2 regions of the Weissella paramesenteroides genome follow, and region 1 is predicted to be linked to the other one. Evidence: riboswitches for the same ligand, from Rfam matches in the RefSeq annotation. Region 1 holds a riboswitch; the other holds the start of a gene.

The links. Region 1 has a riboswitch for lysine ahead of QRX23_RS06675 (amino acid permease). Riboswitches for the same ligand answer to the same signal wherever they lie in the genome.
Region 2: linked by a shared signal. The riboswitch ahead of alr (alanine racemase) and the one ahead of QRX23_RS06675 (amino acid permease) in region 1 are both predicted to bind lysine.

The regions. Positions count from the first base shown of each region.
Region 1 is NZ_CP130559.1:1,347,128-1,350,566, reverse strand. Features, by position in the region: gene QRX23_RS06685 (formate--tetrahydrofolate ligase) at 1-903, shown strand, start outside; gene QRX23_RS06680 (hypothetical protein) at 1,069-1,716, opposite strand; lysine riboswitch at 1,891-2,068, shown strand; gene QRX23_RS06675 (amino acid permease) at 2,164-3,439, shown strand, end outside.
Region 2 is NZ_CP130559.1:658,109-661,547, reverse strand. Features, by position in the region: gene lysA (diaminopimelate decarboxylase) at 1-66, opposite strand, end outside; gene alr (alanine racemase) at 87-1,202, opposite strand; lysine riboswitch at 1,294-1,466, opposite strand; gene QRX23_RS03290 (aspartate kinase) at 1,576-2,931, shown strand; gene QRX23_RS03285 (DUF3114 domain-containing protein) at 3,173-3,439, opposite strand, start outside.

The DNA of each region.
Region 1 (3,439 bases):
CAAACTTTGGCACATACACCGGCACTTATTCATGGTGGCCCATTTGCTAACATTGCACAAGGAACGAATTCGATCTTAGCAACGAAAACGGCCTTACAATTATCAGATTATGTAGTGACAGAAGCTGGTTTTGGTGCTGATTTAGGAGGCGAAAAGTTCCTTGATTTTAAGACACCCTTACTAGGAAAAGTACCAGACACGATTGTCATTGTTGCGACTGTTCGTGCATTAAAGATGCATGGTGGTGAAGACAAGCAGAATTTAAAAACACCTAATCTATCTGCTTTGAAGCTAGGACTTGTCAATTTGGGTCAACATATAAAAAGCATGAAACGATATGGTGTACCGGTAGTTGTTGCGATAAATCAATTTACGCATGATACGAAGGAAGAACTTGCACTAGTTAATGATTATGCGAAAAGTCTGGGTGTTGAGGCCTATGTTGCTGATGTTTGGGGACAAGGTGGTTTAGGTGCACAAGACCTAGCTACTGGTGTTGTGCAAGCAACTGAGCAGGCTGAAAGTCAGAATTTTCAACCACTTTATCAACCAGAGGATGAGGCAATTGTAAAAATTAATCACATTGTACAGGAAATATATGGTGGTGATAAAGCTGTCTTATCTGGTAAAGCTGAAAAACAATTGGCAACATTCAAAAAATATGGTTGGGATAAGTTACCGATTATTATGGCAAAGACTCAAAATTCATTGACTGATGATTCAAAACGAATTGGGGCACCCAAAAACTTTGATATCCATATTCGTGAATTTATACCTAAGTTAGGCGCAGGCTTCTTAGTTGCACTAACTGGTTCAATATTGACTATGCCAGGACTGCCTAAACATCCAGCAGCGCTTGACATAGATATTGCTAGTGACGGCCAAATAACTGGATTAAACTAAATAAAGAGTAGAAAGCAGCCCTAATTAGTACTCACAATAAGGGTTTATTATTTTAGAACACAGTTAAGGGGACATTGATCTACCAACTTTTATGAAGTGGTAGATCAATGTCCCCTTTCAGTATACAAGATACGTATGTTTCATTTCAGTCTGTTTGAATAAAGGTCAGTACCATGAATTACTAAATCCTTTTCGACGATATAAGTCCGCTGCATATATACGGTAAACATTTTCCGAAAACTGTAGCCAAGCAATAGCTAAGAACCAGCCGGCAATTGCAGATGCAACATTAGAATTGGGTGCTAAAAGGGTCATCATAAACGTGCCTATCCAACAAAGTAGTAACAAAGTCTGACAAACAAATTGTAAAAAGTTTTGTTGAATTTCTGGGATGATGATTAGTAGTACATAAGAAATTAACAAGGTCATAAAAAATGTTGTATGAGCAGGGTAAACTATTTTTGTACCATTAACCTCTAAATTGAAGAATAATGAAAAAACGTTAATCAATAGCCAACCACTTAAACTGGTCAATAAAATCCAAGTTGCGGGTATTTTAAATTTAAATCCCCATAAAAAGAATGCGATGACAAATATAAGTAAACCAGCAAGTAACCCATGACTAAAAATATAGGCTGGTTTCATGATGTTTTCTAACCAAGTAGGCACCACAGCTCTTGCAATTGAATGATCAATTTGTGAGAGTGTGTGCAAAAACCCCTGATGTCTATAAGTTAGTATTGAAATTACGATAAATAATATCAAACTAAGAATTAGCATCAGAAAACGTGTGCGTGATTTAGCTATAATCATAAGCCCGTACTCCTTTGACCATCTAAAAATTTTAGATGTTTAACTATGGTAATTTTATCATGTTTGTAATAAATAACCCATGGATACAGGCAATGCTTAATGACTCTTTTACTTTACCTAAAATATAACTTGACAAAGTAAAATGAATTCAGGTATATTTATGGTACAAATTAAATAGGATATAGAGGTTGCAACCAACAAAATTAGTCTAAAGGAGCTGACAGGTTAGGATTTTAGACGAAAGGGGCGGTTGCCGAAATGATGAGTGTGGTAATATTCATTGTTGGTGTGTACATTAATAGTGTGCGGACTGTCGCGGCAAAATAGTCGGCTGCGGAGAGCTATCGACAATACTAAAAACTAATGAGTTCCTAGTTTATACGATAGATGTGTAAACTAGGATTTTTTTTGTTTTTAAATGCGTTAGGCCTTTGTTTAGGAGGAATTATGGCAGATAATCAACAACAGACGGGTCATTTGAAAAGAACGATGAAAACTCGTCATCTTTCAATGATTGCATTAGGAGGGACGATTGGAACAGGGTTGTTTGTTGCATCAGGAGCAACAGTTTCTCAGGCTGGACCGTTTGGAGCATTAACAGCTTATGCCGTGATTGGGATAATGGTTTATTTTCTAATGACCAGCCTAGGAGAAATGGCAACTTATATGCCAGTTTCGGGTTCATTTTCAGTTTATGCAGATCGTTTTGTTGATCCAGCTTTTGGTTTTGCAATGGGTTGGAATTACTGGTTTAACTGGGCGATTACAGTAGCTGTAGAAGCAGCTACTGTAGGAGTTGTTATGGGATTCTGGTTGCCAGATGTACCGAGTTGGATTTGGTCAACAATTGTCTTGGTTTTGATTACAGTGATTAATTTATTGTCCGCTAAAGCTTATGCTGAGACTGAATTCTGGATGGCAATGGTCAAAATCATTGCAGTTGTGGCATTTTTGCTTGTTGGATTATTGACCATCTTTGGAATTATGTTTAAGCAGCCAGATGTTGCACGTAATCTTTCTGCTGGTGGTCATCATGGATTCATCGGTGGTTTTGGTGGTATTTTGTCAGTATTTATGGTTGCTGGATTCTCATTCCAAGGAACTGAGATGGTTGGTATTACAGCTGGTGAATCAGAAACACCTGAGAAGTCGGTGCCAGCTGCTGTAAAGCAAATTTTCTGGCGAATCTTACTATTTTATATTTTGGCGATTTTCGTTATTGGTGCAGTTATTTATTATAAAGATCCGAATTTGTTGCATTCAAGTGAATCAAACATTGCTGTTTCACCATTTACATTGGTATTCAAATCTGCAGGATTGGCAGCAGCAGCATCAATTATGAATGCAGTTATTCTAACAGCAGTGGTATCATCAGCTAATTCAGGTCTATATGCATCTACTCGTATGCTTTATTCAATGGCCGTTGATGGTATGGCACCAAAGATTTTTAAACGTGTGAATGTTCGTACGGGAATTCCTGTACCTGCAGTATTGGCAACGGTCGCTGTTGGCTTGTTCACGTATGTGACATCAATTTTTGGCCAAGACTTATATTATTACTTAGTTGCTGCTTCTGGGTTAACAGGATTTATTGCTTGGATTGGGGTTGCTATCTCTCATTTCCGTTTCCGGCGTGCATTTGTTGCACAAGGGAAAGATGTTGATAAATTACGTTATAAAGCAAAATGGTTCCCATTTGGACCAATTGTTGCGTTGGTATTAT
Region 2 (3,439 bases), 690 kb from region 1:
CTCTGTCGCCGTGACACCGCCAATTGTAAGTTCACCGTTTTGATTGACTTGATATGGTACTGACATATTTACTATTTCTCCCCTTTTTAGTCGACAAGCACGCGCATGAGCCGATCCTGTAATCCTGTAGCAACCACCCAAGGTGCTAAGCCCACATGTTGCGCAACATCTTCAAGTGTATTTTCATATTGACCTTGCTTGCCAATGATTGTAACTACCGTACCAACTGGTAATTTCTCTGGTAAGGAAATCATCAGTTGATCCATTGCAATCTGTCCGATAATCGGTGCCTTTTGACCATTCACCAACACCTCAAATCCTTGGATTGGCCGTGGTAGACCATCAGCATACCCAATCGGTACCGTGCCAACCCACTCACCCTCGTGTGTATAGTACGTATGCCCGTAGCTAATCCCAACGTTTGCTGGCATTTGTTTTACAAATATGAGTTCCGTTTCTAATGTAAGCACCGGTTTTAGATAATTATCTGGTAATACTTCACCACGTGATGGCTCAATACCATAAACAACTGTTCCAGCACGAATGTAATCCGTTGGTATCTCATCCGCATGATACATGGCTGCACCAGAATTTGCCAAATGAACCATTGGTGGCATTGGTAACCCATCCGTCAACCGGTGCCAATTTGCCAATTGCTTCTGAAAATAATCGGTTGCTAATGAATCAGATTCTGAAAAATGAGTCATGATACTTTGATATTTAAAAAATGTTGGTTGTGATGCCAAGTATGTGATAGCTTCAGACAACGACTCACGATTGCGAAAGCCAATTCTTCCCATCCCAGTATCAACACCTAAGTTAACTTGTAACGTCGATTGAGAACCTGCCAGATTTTGCTGTGCTGCCTGCAACCAATCCAAATCACTGACTGTTGCAATTAAATCATTATCAGCAATCAACTTGGCATACTGTGGTAACGTGATTCCTAAAATAAGAACCGGCACGGTGATTCCCGCCTGTCGTAATGCTAAGGCTTCATCTAAAACTGCAACTGCTAACCCATCTACCCCTGCTTTGATTGCTGCTTGAGCCATTGGTATCAAACCAAATCCATAAGCGTTGGCCTTCACAGCTAAGAACATGAACTTTGCACCGCTCGCCTGACGAGTCACAGCCATATTATGTGTCACTGCCGCTTGTGATATTTTAATTCTTGTTGGTCTCGTTACTGCTACTACCATGATCAATGCCCCTTTAATTTTTAATTGCATAAAAAAACCGATTAACAGCACTATTGCACTGTCAATCGGACACATTTCTATTCCTTAAGACTGTGACAATAGCTCCCCGCTGATTCAGCGACAGTCTAATAGTTATTAGCTATTAGCCCAACAATACGGGTTACACAATCTGTATCATTTCGGCAACCGCCCCTTTTACTTAATATCACCGTCTGTGTGGACTCTACTAAGCGACTCTTGTTGGTTGCAACCTCTATTAATCATTAACGTAACATTAGAATATATTAATTTTATATCTATGTCAACCCTTGACATTCATCTTTTTTTCACTTTTAATTAGTGCCAATTAGGAATTTAATTGGAGGCATAAATAATGAAAGTTGTAAAATTTGGTGGTTCTTCACTAGCGACTGGTTCTCAGGTACAAAAGGTTTTAGACATTATTCAAGCAGATGAAGATCGTCGTATCGTTGTCGTATCAGCTCCGGGCAAGCGTTTTGATGGTGATATAAAAGTGACTGATTTATTAAAATCTTACGCTGATCAAACGATTGCTGGTGCTGACACAACTGAAATTTTAATGACCATTTTAGCTCGCTATCAAGAAATTGCTGCACATTTTTTGTTAGAAGATGATGTGATTATTTCACAGATTAAGCAACAACTCATTCATTTAAATCGTGTCCATTATCCATCATTTGACCATCTATACGCCGCTTTTATGGGTCATGGCGAATTACTAAATGCCCAATTAATTGCCGCTGTCATGCAAAAAAAAGGTTTGCCTGCCACTTTTGTATCACCAGCTGAATTAGGAATTACTGTGACAGGTTCGCCACGGTCTGCACGTCTTGATCAAGAAAGTTATCATGCCATTAGTAATTATCAAATTGATGACTCACGCCTCCTAATTATTCCTGGCTTTATCGCCTATACCAATGATGGTTATGCTGCCACTTTTAGCCGTGGTGGTTCTGACATTACGGGTGCCATTTTAGCACGTGGTTTCCATGCAGATTTGTACGAAAACTTTACTGACGTATCAGCCATCTATACTGTTAATCCAAAGATTGTGCCTCATCCACAGTCTATATCAGAAATGACCTATCGTGAGATGCGTGAATTGTCTTATGCTGGTTTCGCAGTTTTCCATGATGAAGCAATTATTCCTGTCATTGAAGCAAATATACCAATCAATGTTAAAAACACTAATGACCCCCAGGCGCCAGGGACAATGATTATGCCTAATCATGCCGTTAATCCTAGCAATCCCGTAACTGGTATCGCAAATGATAATCGTTTTGCAGCACTTTACTTACACCGCTATTTGCTAAATCGTGAAGTTGGATTTACCTTAAAAATATTGCAAATTTTGGCAACTTACAATGTTAGTTATGAGCATATGCCATCCGGAATCGACGATATGACGATTATCTTTGATAAAGCACAATTAACCCCTGAAATTAAAGCCCATATTAGCCATGATATCTATGCAATTATTGCACCAGATGAACTAGAATGGTTAGATGATTATGCCATTATTATGATTGTTGGCGAAGGCATGCAACAACATATTGGTACCTTTAGCAAAATAACTGCCGCATTGTCTGAGGCTGGTATTAATCTGCCCATGATTAATCAAGGAGCTTCACAAATTTCAACCATGATTGGCGTTCCTGTTGATCGCATGAATGAAGCTGTGCATGTTATTTATCACGCCGTTTTTTAATAGCAATAGTATAAAGAAGAGGTTGGCACAAAAAAAGTGCCAACCTCTTCTTTATACTATTGCTATTAAATTAATAAGATCGTACTCTTTACTTGTTATAGCATAAACGCGTTCCAAAAGTCTGAAGCCTCAATGTAACACAATTTACGCAATCCCTGTCCTTCGCTTTGCTACGGCCAAAAATTACGCAAATCATGTTACACACCGGCTTCAAAACAACTTTTGTCTCGCTCTCTTCTTGCTAAAATTGATTCTTCGCGTAATTACGTAAATCTGATTCAAGACCAGCATGGCGGTTTGCTGGCTTAACATCTAATGATTGATGAATTTGCCCACCAGCATTTGCATAATTTGTTGATTCCGTGTTAGCAATCATTTGTAATTCGGCTAATGAATAATCTTCAGATGATTCAGAAAATTCAAGTACCCCACGTTCATTAACTGTCTGATGAGCCTCTAAAGCTTGCCACATCGATACAAGTTCACCCTGGTTATTGAAAATTAATTC